Regions from separate parts of the Anaerobacillus sp. QJM3NY_32 genome, predicted to be linked through region 1. Evidence: a T-box and tRNA genes for the amino acid it is inferred to sense, from the RefSeq annotation. Region 1 holds a T-box; the other holds one or more tRNA genes.
What was found. The T-box of region 1 lies ahead of serS (serine--tRNA ligase). A T-box ahead of a tRNA ligase gene usually reads a tRNA of that ligase, here a tRNA-Ser.
Positions count from the first base shown of each region.

Region 2: it has a tRNA-Ser gene. The T-box ahead of serS (serine--tRNA ligase) is inferred to sense a tRNA for this amino acid. The anticodon was not compared.

Region 1 is NZ_CM149684.1:14,788-22,581, reverse strand. Features, by position in the region: gene serS (serine--tRNA ligase) at 190-1,464, opposite strand; T-box leader at 1,562-1,766, opposite strand; gene pdxT (pyridoxal 5'-phosphate synthase glutaminase subunit PdxT) at 1,833-2,426, opposite strand; gene pdxS (pyridoxal 5'-phosphate synthase lyase subunit PdxS) at 2,499-3,386, opposite strand; gene AC0VYH_RS00065 (D-alanyl-D-alanine carboxypeptidase family protein) at 3,574-4,890, opposite strand; gene guaB (IMP dehydrogenase) at 5,066-6,523, opposite strand; gene AC0VYH_RS00055 (YaaC family protein) at 6,640-7,605, shown strand.
Region 2 is NZ_CM149684.1:2,751,356-2,759,149, reverse strand. Features, by position in the region: gene AC0VYH_RS14545 (Na/Pi cotransporter family protein) at 1-95, shown strand, start outside; gene AC0VYH_RS14540 (DUF456 domain-containing protein) at 197-679, shown strand; tRNA gene AC0VYH_RS14535 (tRNA-Asn) at 814-888, shown strand; tRNA gene AC0VYH_RS14530 (tRNA-Met) at 892-968, shown strand; tRNA gene AC0VYH_RS14525 (tRNA-His) at 991-1,066, shown strand; tRNA gene AC0VYH_RS14520 (tRNA-Ile) at 1,079-1,155, shown strand; tRNA gene AC0VYH_RS14515 (tRNA-Ser) at 1,166-1,258, shown strand; tRNA gene AC0VYH_RS14510 (tRNA-Met) at 1,315-1,391, shown strand; tRNA gene AC0VYH_RS14505 (tRNA-Phe) at 1,542-1,617, shown strand; gene AC0VYH_RS14500 (superoxide dismutase) at 1,888-2,499, shown strand; gene AC0VYH_RS14495 (hypothetical protein) at 2,548-2,838, opposite strand; gene AC0VYH_RS14490 (MFS transporter) at 2,940-4,184, shown strand; gene AC0VYH_RS14485 (peptidoglycan D,D-transpeptidase FtsI family protein) at 4,297-6,318, shown strand; gene AC0VYH_RS14480 (PstS family phosphate ABC transporter substrate-binding protein) at 6,608-7,570, shown strand; gene pstC (phosphate ABC transporter permease subunit PstC) at 7,650-7,794, shown strand, end outside.

The sequences.
Region 1 (7,794 bases):
GCGACAAGTAATATAATATCATCGTCTTATAATAATGTCAACGATATCTCAAAACTTTTTTAAAAGAATTTGAATTACTTACTTATGTTGATCATTTCAGTTAAACCGCGCCGAAAATCAACACCCCTTACTATACACGATTATATCCTAAAAATAAAGAGCAGAGATGCCTCTGCTCTTTATCATTTTCTATTTAATGATTTCACGACCACCCATGTATGGACGCAGAACTTCAGGAACAATTACAGAGCCATCTTCTTGTTGATAGTTCTCTAAGATTGCAGCAACTGTTCTTCCGATTGCAAGACCAGATCCGTTTAACGTATGAAGGAATTCTGGCTTACCATTCTTTTCTCGACGGAAGCGAATACCTGCGCGACGTGCCTGGAAGTCTTCAAAGTTACTGCAAGAAGAAATTTCACGATATGTGCCATAGCTTGGAATCCAAACTTCAATATCGTATTTCTTTGCTGCTGTAAATCCAAGATCACCTGTACACATGCTCATCACGCGGTAAGGCAGGTTCAACAGCTGTAGGACTTTCTCTGCGTGGCCAGTCAGCTTTTCAAGTTCATCATAAGAATCTTCAGGCTTAACGAAGCGAACAAGCTCTACTTTGTTAAACTGATGCTGACGAATCAGCCCACGTGTATCACGACCAGCAGAACCAGCTTCAGAACGGAAGCAAGCACTATATGCGGTGTAAGCAAGTGGAAGATCTTCTCCGTCCATAATTTCATCACGATGAAAATTTGTAACAGGAACTTCCGCTGTCGGAATTAAGAAATAGTCTTCTTCCCTAATTTTGAACGCATCTTCTTCAAATTTAGGTAACTGACCAGTCCCAGTCATGCTCTCACGGTTCACAAGGTAAGGAGGCAGAATCTCTTCATAGCCATGCTCTGATTCATGTAAGTCCATCATAAAGTTAATCAATGAACGTTCAAGACGAGCTCCAACACCTTTATAGAATGCGAAGCGACTACCCGTTACTTTTGCAGCACGTTCAAAGTTAATAATATTTAGATCAGTTGCGATATCCCAGTGTGGCTTCGCTTCAAAAGCAAAATCATTTTTCTCTCCCCACGTACGGATTTCGATATTATCGTCTTCCGTCTCACCAACAGGTACACTGTCATGCGGAATGTTTGGAATTTGAAGAAGAATTTGCTCAAGCTCGGTCTCAACATTGCGAAGCTCTTCATCCATTGTTTTAATCTTATCGCCAACTTCACGCATTTCTTTAATAAGGTGATCAGCATCTTTCTTCTCACGTTTAAATGCTGCCACGTTTTTAGAAGCTTCATTCCGCTGTCCTTTTAACTGTTCTGTTTCAGCGATAAGGTCTCTTCTTCGCTGGTCAAGCTCTTCAAAACGATCAAGACCTACTAGATCTTCCCCACGCTTAGATAGCTTTACTTTTACTTCTTCAAAATTCTTACGCAAATACTTTAAATCGATCATGCTTTTTCCTCCTTTTTTAATGAACAATAAACGAGTTAACGGAAGGGATAGTGGTGTAGAGACGTGTATTTAAATACAAAAAAGCCCCCGTCCCCTATAAAGGGACGAGAGCTACCCGCGTTGCCACCCTGATTGCAGACGATTGTCTGCCTCTTAACAGAATAACGGTCTGCTCCGAGAAAGCCTACTTCATTCAGCATTCTACTCAGGGATGGATTCACAGGGTTCAATGATCGATTCGCACCACACATCGACTCTCTTGGCATTGAACATCTATTACTAATTCCCGTCAACGTTTTCGTTTATCATTCGTCTTATGCAGAAAAAGAATTCTCTTCTTCTTGGTACGTAATAATTTACACGAAAAATTACTCTGTTGCAAGTCCTTCTTTCTTAAACTCCAAAACCATATCAATAAACATCTGATGCATGCGATCATCATCTGTTAGTTCTGGATGGAAGGCACACGCAAGAAAACGTCCATGACGTGCAGCTACGATTTTTTCATTAAACGTAGCAAGCACTTCAACATCTTCTCCAACTTCTTCGATATACGGAGCTCGAATGAAGACACCGATAAAGTCATCTTCTAATCCTTTAACAGGTAATGGCGCTTCAAAGCTTTCGCGCTGACGTCCGAATGCATTTCTTTTTGCTTTTACATCCATAACACCAATATGCGATCCGTCTACTCCTTCAATATGCTTTGAAAGCAGAATTAGCCCAGCACATGTACCGAAAATAGGCTTCTCAGCTGCAAAAGCTTTAAGTGGCTCTAAAAATCCATATTGATCAATTAATCGACGCATTGTCGTACTCTCTCCACCAGGTAGTACAAGGCCATCTAAATCCTTGAGTTGCTCTACTCGTTTCACAACAATGATTTCTGCTTCTTTTGTTTCAAGTGCTTTCACGTGTTCTCGGATTGCACCTTGCAGTCCAAGGACCCCAACTCTCACCATACTTCTCTCGACTCCTTCTCTTTATCTAAGTAAGAACCCCACCTTATGTTGCACAGGTGGGGGATCAATGTTTTACCAGCCGCGCTCTTGCATACGGTCTGATGGCTTAAGTGAAGAAATTTCAATACCTGGCATTGCGATACCAAGGTTCTTAGAAATATTCGCGATCAATTCATAATCCTGATAGTGAGTTGTTGCTTCCACAATAGCTTTAGCAAATTTCTCAGGATTATCCGATTTGAAAATTCCAGATCCAACGAAGACGCCGTCAGAACCAAGCTCCATCATTAGTGCTGCATCTGCAGGAGTTGCGATGCCACCAGCAGCAAAGTTAACAACCGGAAGACGTCCAAGCTCTTTAATTTGAAGAAGAAGCTCAAATGGCGCCTGAAGGTTTTTCGCTTCAGTCATCAGTTCGTCTTCAGACATGCTTGAAATTTTACGAATTTGGGATTGAATAAGACGCTGATGACGTACAGCTTCAACAACGTTTCCTGTTCCTGGTTCACCTTTCGTACGAAGCATTGCAGCACCTTCACCTACGCGGCGCAGTGCTTCACCAAGGTTACGCGCTCCACATACAAACGGAACAGTGTACTTGCGCTTATCAAGGTGGAATTCTTCGTCAACTGGAGTAAGAACTTCACTTTCATCAATGTAGTCAACGCCCATTGATTCAAGAACGCGTGCTTCTACAATATGACCAATACGGCATTTTGCCATTACTGGAATCGATACGGCATTCACAACGTCCTCTACGATTGTAGGGTCAGCCATACGCGCTACGCCGCCTGCTGCACGAATATCAGATGGCACTCGTTCTAGTGCCATTACTGCTACTGCACCAGCTTCTTCTGCAATCTTAGCTTGCTCTGCATTGACAACGTCCATAATCACGCCGCCCTTTTGCATTTCAGCCATACCACGTTTTACACGATCTGTACCTGTTTGTTGATTCATCTATATTCCTCCCATATCTATACTTAGAAACGTCTTTGTTACACGACATCTATCAAACGCTTTTATTGTAACATTTTTTCATGACTTGTCCTATCACATGTGCAGTGATTTCATAAAAGATTTAGAAAAATACTCCTCGATGAACGCATCGAAGAGTATTTTTTCCAAGTATACTTGATATTATTAATTAAAACAGACCTTTCACAGCATCTGCTACGCTAGTCCATACACCAGAGAAGAAGCCACCAATCGCTCGCATAGTAAGTGTAAACCAACCTGCTTTTTCAACAGATTCAGTTGCTACAAGAGGTACTGAAGAACCCTTGTCACCTGTTATGTAACCGAAGTCTTCACCGGTTGATTTTAAGACGACTTTTCCAACTTGATCGCCTTCTTTAATTGGTGCAGTTAGTTCTCCATCTTCTGTTAGAAGAGATTGATCGTATTCATAGCTTAGTTTAAATGGTTCTTTCGTATTCGTCACTGTTACTGCATTGAAAGATTCTCCTGCAGCGACCCCAACTTCTTTCTCCTTACCTTTGACAACTTTAACCATGGAATTACCATCAGCTTTATCACCTTTAGTAACGATTGTTTGGGACTGGAATTGATCAAATCCATAGTTCAGAAGCTTAGCTGTTTCTTCAAAACGAGCTTCATACGAATCAGTTTTCATAACAACAGAAATTAATCGCATATCACCTTGTTTAGCTGTTCCTGTAAAAGCAAATCCAGCAAGGTCTGTAGAGCCGGTCTTGAGACCATCTATGCCTTCTACTTTATATTTATTAGCATATACAAGTGAAGGAAGAAGCCAGTTCCAGTTCTTCATTGTAATTTCATCATCTGTACCTTCGCGGAATTTCTTTTCTGGAGTACTAGTGGTTTCTATTACTTCAGGAAAATCTTTAAGAAGGTTATAAGCAAGAAGTCCAGTTGAACGAGCGGACATCATGTTCTCTTCATCAGGGTCTCCAGCAGGATGATTACCAAGTAGGTCTTTGTTGTTCAGCCCTGAACTATTAACAAACTTGTATTCCTTCATACCCATTTCTTTTGCTTTTGCATTCATCATTTCGACAAACTTCGCTTCTGTTCCAGCAACGTGCTCAGCCAGCGCCATTGTGGCAGCATTTGCAGAATAAATGGCCATTGCTTCATATAATTCCTTAACTGTATACTGTTCACCCACTCGAAGTGGTACGTTTGAAAGAGAACGATTCTGTGATAGCTTTTGGATCGTATCACTTACTGTAACTTTTTCATCCCAACTTATTTCGTTTTTATTAATTGCTTCAAGTACTAAATATTCCGACATCATCTTTGTCATACTTGCAGGTGAGAGCGTTAATTCAGGATTTTTCTGATATAAAATCTTTCCTGAATTTGCATCAATTAAGATTGATGCTTCTGCTTTGATGTCGGGCGCCTCTGCAGCTTCTGCAGTATTGCCTCCACCAAATGTTCCTGCTAGTAATAATACCATCGCCATGGTTACGATCATGGCTTTCAAACCAAGGTTTCTCAACCCCTACACCTCCAAATAAGTCTCACATAACCGCTATTCTATCACACCTAAAATTAAAAAAATAGATAGAGGAAAGTCCCCCTATCTACTTTTCGAACGTATTAAGCTATTTTTGTCACACACCTGTTATAACTTCAGTCTAAAGCACTATTTAAACAGAGTAATTTGGTGCTTCTTTCGTAACCTGAACATCGTGTGGATGACTTTCGCGAAGGCCTGCACCCGTAATTCGAACGAACTGGCTATCTTCACGAAGTGAGTTAAGTGTTCTTGTCCCACAGTAACCCATTCCAGAACGTAAGCCCCCGATTAACTGATGAATTGTATCAGTTAGTGGTCCTTTGTAAGGAACACGTCCTTCAATTCCTTCAGGAACGAGTTTAGACATATTTTCCTGGAAATAACGATCTTTACTTCCCTTTTCCATTGCTCCAATCGAGCCCATTCCACGGTATACCTTAAACTGACGACCCTGATAGATTTCACGTTCGCCTGGACTTTCATCCACACCTGCAAGGATACTACCAAGCATCACTGCGTGTCCACCTGCAGCGAGAGCCTTTACGATATCTCCAGAGAACTTAATGCCACCATCAGCAATAATACTAATACCATGTTTGCGTGCTTCTGTTGCACATTCATACACCGCTGTGATTTGAGGTACACCAACACCAGCAATAACGCGAGTCGTACAAATTGAACCAGGCCCAATTCCTACCTTCACAACGTCGGCTCCGGCTTCAATTAACGCTTTAGTCCCCTCAGCAGTTGCGACATTACCTGCGATAATTGGAAGATCAGGATAGGCGCTTTTGATTTCACTCACCTTTGTCATAATGCCTTCTGTATGGCCGTGAGCAGAATCTAATACAATAACGTCAACACCAGCCTCCACTAGTTTTTCAACTCGCTTCAGAGCATCTGTTGTATTCCCTACAGCAGCGCCAACTAGAAGACGGCCTCTGCTGTCTTTAGCAGACTGAGGAAACTGAATAACTTTCTCAATATCTTTAATTGTTATAAGACCTTTAAGTGTTCCATCATCATCAACCAATGGAAGCTTTTCAATGCGATGCTTTTGAAGAACTCGCTCAGCCTCTTTTAATGTTGTACCTACAGGAGCTGTTACAAGATTTTCTTTTGTCATAACGTCTTTAATTTGTATAGAGTAGTCTTCAATAAAACGAAGGTCACGATTAGTAAGGATACCAACGAGCTTGCGTTCCTCATTAACAATCGGAACACCGGAAATACGATACTTGCCCATCAGATGTTCAGCATCGAATACCTGATGTTCTGGTGTGAGAAAGAAAGGATCAGTAATAACACCACTTTCAGATCGTTTAACACGATCAACGTGTTCAGCTTGTTCCTCCATCGACATGCTTTTATGAATAATACCTAATCCACCCTGTCTTGCCATCGAAATAGCCATAGGCGCTTCAGTTACTGTATCCATACCAGCACTAATAATCGGTACATTTAATTCAAGATCTTTCGTTAATTGAGTTTTCACCGATACTTCTCTTGGTAGTACATCGGAAAAAGCTGGTGTTAATAAGACATCATCGAAGGTTAACCCTTCTTTAGCGAATTTTGTTTCCCACATCCCTTTCATCCTCCTCTAATCGAATTGTCCGAAATTTTATTAGTAGCTTATCAATTGGTTAAACTACTGTCAAGAAAGATAGAATAAGTTTGAATAATCAAACATGGAGGGCTCCTATGGGATATTCTGGACATTATCATTCAAACAACTTTGCATATCACTCAGCCTCATATGTTCAGCAATATTTAAAGGAATGTTATTCTAACATCGAACTTCCGGATGCCGAACGTAAAAGCTACGATTCCTGTTATCGATTTATGTATTTTATCGAATATAGCGAACGCTATTATCGGCATGCTTCAACTGCTGATGCACAGCTAAAACCAATCCTTCTTTTTTATGGGATGATTCAACTATTAAAAGCTTGTCTTATTACAATTGATCCAAATTATCCAGGTGACACACATGTTCTTGCACACGGCGTTACATCTCGAAAAAGAAAAAAACGCCATTATGCTTTTTTGCAAGATGAAGTAAAAGGTCAAAAAAATGGACTCTTTGAATACTTTTCAAGGAAAATGTTTCATGTGAAACAGGTAGAAGGGGAGAAATATAAAATGGAAGATCTTCTTACCCTTATACCCGAAGTTTGCCCATTATTTGAGAAGCTGACTCGTAAAGTAACGAGCTATAAAATGATTTCTCTTACCTCCACTTCTTTCACTATTCAGGCAAGTATTCTTGATACGTTAAATATGACTGCAGAACGTTTTGAATCCTACCTTCAGCAGCATGGGGATACTTCAATAAAAGTTCTTACTCATAATCGTGATTTCATTACTTTGCAGTTCAAGGAAGACCCCGTCGCAGGTTTACAGAGACGCCCCTTCCTATATGATAGGAATACTCTTTACCTCCCGGCAGAACGTAGTCAGTACAATCCTATTGCTGAGGTAATGGCTCACTATCTAATTTTATATAACCTCAGTATGATTTGCCGATACGAGACAGAATGGTGGGGAGATCTTTTTCATACTCAGGAGTCATTAGATCTACCTTTTATTCTACAATTTCTTGAAGTAACTTCTGAAAAAATACCGCATTTACTATATGAGTTTTTAAATAAGAGAAGTAAAAGTTGATCGCAGTACGTTGGTAAAGTAAAGGGAGTTGAAACAGGTAGTTCGTATTTATTCGACGAACGTGGTGGACCTAGGTATTCAGCTAGGTAATACACACCGAAAAAACCATACAAAAAAGCGAGAAACCCTCAGGTCTCTCGCTTCTCTTAGTTGCCCAGCGACGTCCTACTCTTGCAGGGGGAGATCCCC
Region 2 (7,794 bases), 1.6 Mb from region 1:
GTGCTGGAATTGTTTTTGTTGATATCATCAGTAACCTTGAGCGTATTGGTGACCATGCGGTGAATATTGCAGAAGCCGTCATTGGAGAAGAATAAATGCGGGAAGCAGAGGGATGCCTCTGCTTCTTTTTATCATTATATAGAAGAAAAGTGACATCTCCGCTAAAATAGAGTCAAGTTGAAGGGAGGTTGAAAGCGTGGATATTCTAATATGGTGCCTGATTATTGCGTCGTTCATCATTGCATTTGTGGGATTGATTTATCCGATTATTCCAGCCGTACTATTTATTTATGTTGGGTTTATCCTGTATGGGGTGTTTTTTGATTTTGGTTCAATGACTATTTCCTTTTGGATTGTTGAAGTTCTGCTGACGATGTTATTATTTGTTGCGGACTATGCTAGTAATTTATTTGGCGTGAAGAAGTATGGAGGGTCAAAGGCGGCGATATGGGGGAGTACAATTGGTTTACTTGTTGGCCCATTTGTCATTCCGTTTGCAGGGATCATCCTTGGACCATTTATCGGGGCTATCTTAGCTGAACTAGTTATTCATCGAAAAGCTTTTAAAGAATCTGTTCAAGTAGGTGTAGGTTCATTGCTTGGTTTTCTTGGTGGAGCTGTTATGAAAGGATTACTCCAAACGATCATGGTTGTTGTGTTCCTAGTGTATGTCCTATAAGTTCTTGATGACAAAATGAAAGCGTGATATAGTATTTTCATAACTGGAATTAAGATTAATTCAATTAAATTCGAAAAACTTATTGACGCTTTCTTTATCCATATGATATATTAGTTCTTGTCGTTAAGAAATATTCCACAGTAGCTCAGTGGTAGAGCTATCGGCTGTTAACCGATCGGTCGTAGGTTCGAATCCTACCTGTGGAGCCATATGGCGGTGTAGCTCAGCTGGCTAGAGCGTACGGTTCATACCCGTGAGGTCGGGGGTTCGATCCCCTCCGCCGCTACCATATATTTCAACGATACAACATGGCGGTTGTGGCGAAGTGGTTAACGCACCGGATTGTGATTCCGGCATTCGTGGGTTCAATTCCCATCAGCCGCCCCACTTATTACATAAGGACCCTTAGCTCAGCTGGTTAGAGCTGACGGCTCATAACCGTCCGGTCGCAGGTTCGAGTCCTGCAGGGTCCACCAAATGCATATCGGAGGAATACCCAAGTCTGGCTGAAGGGATCGGTCTTGAAAACCGACAGGGGCTTAGTCGCCCGCGGGGGTTCGAATCCCTCTTCCTCCTCCATTTTCTAAAAGTTAGCTTTCTAAAAAATGGATGCAAATTAAGTTCTTTTACATCATCGCGGGGTGGAGCAGTTCGGTAGCTCGTTGGGCTCATAACCCAAAGGTCGCAGGTTCAAATCCTGCCCCCGCAACCAAAATGAAATTCTTACTACGTCGAACATACTTCTTCGTCAGAATTTGATCGGATTGCCCTAGGGGCAACCTAAGCTCATAGCAAGGCCAAATTACTTTTAATGTAAATGCAAACTACATACTAATTAAAATTAATACTGATAACATGATTTGGCTCTGTAGCTCAGTCGGTAGAGCAGAGGACTGAAAATCCTCGTGTCGGCGGTTCGATTCCGTCCGGAGCCACCACTCAATAAAGATCCCACTCGTCAATTAATGACGAGTTTTTTTATGTTTTATGTATGTTATTACGCTGTTAATTCTCGATTTTTTTCTTTAAGATGTTTAATTCCATATACTGAGGGGAAACTTTATCTGTGTTGCGGAAATTCAAAGGTTTATTATTTGAAAACGCATGACAATTCTGCTAGTGTAAACTTGTGACGACATCATGTTCAAGTGGTGGCTAACGCTACCCTAACAGCAAGTTACATACTATATTTAAGGAGGAGATTCACAATGGCTAAATTTGAACTACCAGAACTACCTTACGACTACAATGCACTAGAACCACACATCGACGAAGAAACAATGAAGATCCACCACGACAAGCACCATAACGCATATGTAACAAAATTAAATGGTGCACTAGAAGGTCATGAGGAGCATGCATCTAAGAGCCTTGAAGATCTTCTTGGCAACCTTGACGCACTTCCTGAAGGCATTCGCACTGCTGTTCGAAACAATGGTGGCGGGCACGCTAACCACTCACTTTTCTGGCAATTGCTAAGCCCTAACGGTGGCGGCGAACCATCAGGTGATCTAAGCGAAGCACTTAAAAAGAAATTTGGTAGCTTTGAAAGCTTTAAAGAAGAATTTGCTAATGCTGCAGCTGGTCGTTTTGGCTCAGGCTGGGCTTGGCTAGTAGTAAAAGGTGGAGAACTTGAAGTAACAAGCACTCCAAACCAAGATACTCCAGTAATGGAAGGTGTTACACCAATTCTTGGGCTAGATGTTTGGGAGCATGCTTATTATCTTAAGTATCAAAACAAACGTCCTGATTACATCGCTGCATTCTGGAATGTAGTTAACTGGGATGAAGTTGCAAAGCGTTACGAAGCAGCTAAATAATTTACCAAGCTTTCAAAACCCCCGACATTTATGTTGGGGGTTTTTCTATTATGGTTCGATTAAGGTATAAATTGTTCCTAAATGGTGTAGCATGAAATTTATTATAAAATCTGTAAAATCACAGCCAGTTTCAAAATCATGAGGTGTACAAATCAGAACTTGATGATCTGTGATGGTTAATGAGATGAGATCATTTCGATATTGGATTTGAAGATAGTGCCTCATCCTATTAATAAAGAACGAGTGTTCATCATCTCCTATAAGATGTTGAACGCTTTGAAGTAGTTGGATTTGACTGTCTTCAGTAATGTAGTCTGTCCGATATAGAAAGTAATACATACCCAGTCCCCTTTCAAAAACAGTTTATCCTTTTTGTTTCATCCGCATAACGAACAGAATTTAAGTCAAAATAAGGGTGGATGAAAAAAGGGGAGTTTGTTATGAAAGTTATAAAACATATGATTGGTGAGATAGAAGTAACAAAAGATTTGTTGTTATTACTTACAATCGGTGGTTTATACGCGCTGAGTATTGCGCTCTCAAATACGTTCGTAAATGTTTACTTGTGGAAGCAGTCTGGTGAGTTTGCGGATATAGGTATATACAACCTTGCTGCGGTTATAAGTCAGCCGCTTACCTTTATTCTCGCAGGTAGATGGGCTAAGAAAATGGATAGAGTTATTGTATTGCGGATTGGAGTGATTTTTCTCGCTCTTTTCTATATAACAGTGCTTTTTCTTGGTCAGAACGCTAGTCATTTGCTTATCTTACTGGGCGCTTTACTCGGAATAGGGTTTGGCTTTTATTGGCTTGCATTTAATGTGCTAACATTCGAAATTACAGAACCGGACACAAGGGATTTCTTTAATGGATTCCTTGGTTTACTTACATCTTTCGCTGGGATGATTGGGCCAATATTTGCTGGTGTTATTATTTCAAGTCTAGAAGCATTCACGGGATACAAAGTAATATTTGCCGTCTCACTTGCTTTGTTTTTCGCAGCTGTAATCTTAAGTTTCTTTCTCGAACGTCGTTCTGCCAAAGGGACTTTTTCATTTACACGTGTTTTTCAAGAAAGAAAAGCGAATACAGATTGGCTTAACATTTTACACGCGCATTTTTTTCAAGGTATAAGAGAAGGTACCTTTATTTTCATTATCGTTGTCCTGGTTTTTATTACGACGGAAAGTGAGCTTGCAATTGGTACATTTGGACTTGTTAATTCAGGAGTATCGTTTTTAGCCTATTATTTGGCGACGAGATTGATTAAACCGCGATATCGTAAGAAGGCTATTTTATATGGCGGACTTATTCTTTACGCTTCGGTTTTCTTGCTTGTATCCGACCTAACGTTTGCCCGGTTGTTAATGTATGGTGTTTGTATTTCTCTTGCTTATCCACTTTTACTTGTTCCCTACATTTCGCTTACGTACGATGTGATCGGTAAGGCTTGGAATGCAGCTGAAATGCGGATTGAGTACATTGTCGTTCGAGAGGTGTACTTAAACTTAGGACGAATTGTTTCCGTTCTTTTATTCTTAATAACAGTAGCGTTATTCGACGATGAAACGAGCATTCCGATTTTATTATTAATTGTTGGTGCTGGCCATTCGTTTATTTACCTGTTTGTAAGAAAACTTCAAGCTCCCCATCCCCCAAACCCTTCTCCTGACACCGTACAATAGCTCATTAGACCCTTTACTTTTTTTATATCACTAAGTATAGTAAGTAGAAGAGAGAGCAGAGACACCTGTCTGGAACAGGTGTCTATATTTGTTTAAGGGAAGGGAGTCTATCGTGAACACGAAGAAAAAGAAAAATCATGTGCCTTTAAGGCTAAATATATTATTTTTATCTGTATTCCTTTTGTTTTCTACATTAATTCTTCGACTGGGCGTTATACAGATTGTAAATGGTGAAGAATACGAGCGTGTTTCTGAGCAAACTGAGAATGTTACAGCAGAATCAACAGCGCCTCGTGGGAAAATGTATGACCGTTATGGGCGAGTTCTGGTTGATAATAACCCTGAATTTGCGCTTACATATATCCGAACGCAGAATACTAAGCAAGCTGAGAGGCTTGAATTAGCTCAGAAATTAGCTGGGTATATTGAAAAAGATACAGATGATGTCATTGATCGAGATCTTAAAGATTATTGGATTGTGACGAATCCGGAAAAAGCGAAGGCAAAGCTAACGGAAAAAGAGTGGGAAGAACTTGAGTCGAGTGAAGCTTATCAGCTCCAAATTGAACGGATTAATGATGATGATTTAGAAGAGATTAAGAACGATCCACAAGAGCTTGAGGTAGCTGCTATCAAAAGGGCGATGGATACTGGGTACGCTTTATCATCTCAAACAATTAAGATTGGTTTAACTGAAGATGAAATTGCTAAAGTAAGTGAAAACCTTGGTTCACTACCTGGAATAGAAATTCAAGCAGACGCAACTCGAGAATATCCTTATGGAAATACTCTTCAAACAATTTTCGGAAGGGTCGGACCAATCCCTAAAGATGAGTTAGATTATTATGGTTTGAGAGATTACGAAAGAAATGACAAAGTGGGGATTAGCTATCTCGAGAAAGAATATGAAGAGTACTTAAAAGGTCAAAAAGAAAAGCAAACCTACGTGACCGACAAATCAGGAGAGCCAATTGGTGAACCGAAAGTAATTGAAGGACAAAGAGGAAACGATTTGGTCCTCTCATTAGACATCGATCTTCAAAAGGAAGTCGAGAAAATTCTCGATGAAGAGCTTCGTGATGCAAGACAATATGGGGCAACACGAGGCTATGTAGTCATGATGGATCCCAAAACAGGTGAAATTCTTTCTCTTGCTGGTAAGGAATATAGCAACGGAGAGTTTAAAGACCGAACGTTTGGAGTGATCGGTGACTCCTACGCAATGGGATCGACTGTTAAAGGAGCAACTGTTTTAACAGGTTATCAGTATGGTGTTATTAACCCGAATACGACGCTTGTGGATGAAGTTTTATACTTTAAGGACGAAGGTAAAAAATCTTCTTATACGGCTAATGCGATGGGGCCTATATCAGACCTAGTTGCTTTACAAAGATCTTCAAACGTATATATGTGGAAAATCGCGATGAAGATGGCTGACTATGACTATGCTCCGTACGAAAGTAGTAGTTATGACCCTTCAGCTTACGATGAGCTAAAAGAGTCATTCTCTCAGTTTGGTCTAGGCGTTAAAACCGGGGTTGATCTCCCTGGTGAAAGTGCAGGATTAAACGGAGGTGTGAATGAATTCGGTAAAATTCTCGATTTTGCAATTGGACAGTATGATACGTATACACCAATGCAAATGGCTCAGTATACCTCTACAATCGCAAATGGCGGCTATCGTATTGAGCCACACATATTAAAAGAAGTTCATGAACCTTCTGAAAAAGATGGTCTATCAAATACTATTCTTTTCCAAAACACTCCAGAGGTGTTAAACAAAATTAAAATGAGTGAAGAAGAAGTGACACATGTCCAAAAGGGGATGTGGATGGTTATGAATACGGCAAATGGAACCGCAGGTACACATTATCCTTACTTCCAAAGTGATGATTATCAAGCTGCTGGGAAGACTGGAACAGCGCAAATCGGAGATGGATATAATTTAACCCTTGTTGGCTATGCACCTTATGATAATCCCGAAGTAGCCTTTTCTGTAGTAGTTCCAGAAGTAAATGATTCTTCTTCAGGATATGTTAATAAAAAAATAGGTGGACGCGTTCTAGATGCTTATTTTGATTTAAAAGATGAAGCGAAGAAACCTATTGAGGCTAACAAAAAAGAAACAGAATAGCATTTCATGAAAAACCGCTGAAAAGCGGTTTTTTTTATTGTTTAAGGACAAATTAATGAATAATATCTGTCAGATTGAGGTGAAGTGATAGGCTGAATGCATTGCAAAAGTAAGGTATGCCCCAAAAAAGACTAATTAAAACGTTTTCCGACACGCATTTACAATCTCTTTACATTCGGTTTATACGACATTAATATCTAGCCTGTATTCTAAGAATTGTGATTGAGAGGCCAGTACACAAACAACCTGGTTGGTCACAAGTACAAACATCCATTTAGGGGGAAATTACATGAAGTTCAAAGGTATTATGCTCATGGTAGTTATGTCGCTAGTAATGGTTTTCGCAGCAGCTTGCGGGAATAACTCTGGTAATACAGAAAACTCTGGTAGCACAAACAGCGATGGTGAAGTTTCTGGAGACGTACTAATGGACGGATCTTCTACAGTATTTCCAATCATGGAAGCTGTAGCTGAAGAATATGCTTCCGCACAACCTGACGTAAAAGTAAGTGTTGGTGTTTCAGGATCTGGTGGCGGATTCGAAAAGTTCGCAGCTGGAGAAACAGACATGAGTAACGCTTCTCGTCCGATTAAAGAAGAAGAAGTTTCGGCGCTTGAAGAAGCTGGAATTGAATTCACTGAATTTGAAATTGCAAAAGACGGCCTTTCTATCGTTGTTAACTCTGAAAATGACTGGGTAGATCAGCTTACAATCGACGAGCTTAAAATGATCTGGACTGGCGAAGCAACAATGTGGAGTGACGTTAACTCTGAATGGCCTGAAGAAAAAATCGAACTATTTAGCCCAGGTACGGACTCTGGTACGTATGATTACTTTAATGAAGTTGTTCTAGAAGATGAGCAAATGGTAAAAGAAGCAACACTTTCTGAAGACGACAATGTACTTGTAAATGGTGTAACTGGTTCTAAAAACGGTATGGCATTCTTCGGATATGCTTACTATCTTGAAAATAAAGATAGCTTAAATGTTATTCCAATTGTTAACGGTGACGGCGAAGCAATAGAGCCGAATGCAGAGACAATTCAAGACGGATCTTATGAACCACTTTCCCGTCCACTATTCACTTATGTGAAACATTCTGCAGTAACTGATAATCCAGCTGTTTATGATTTCACTAAATACGCACTTGAGAACGCTGGAGATATGGCTGAAGCAGTAGGTTACGTAGCTCTTCCAGAAGAAAAGTATACAGAAGATATGGATAAGCTAAACGAAATCGCTGGTAAATAAGAATAAATTAAAGCAGATTGGTGAGGAGTTCATACTCCTCACTTAATCCTGTTTTGCTCTTTGTGAGGGGGAGTAATAAATGCAAAGCTCAGTTCGTCAAATGATTAAAGACAAAAAAGAGAAAAATCAAGCACGAGCGAAGTTTATGGAGAAACTTGTACCGGGCTTATTGCTTTTATGTGCAATTATTTCGGTATTAACAACGCTCGGAATTGTGTTTACAC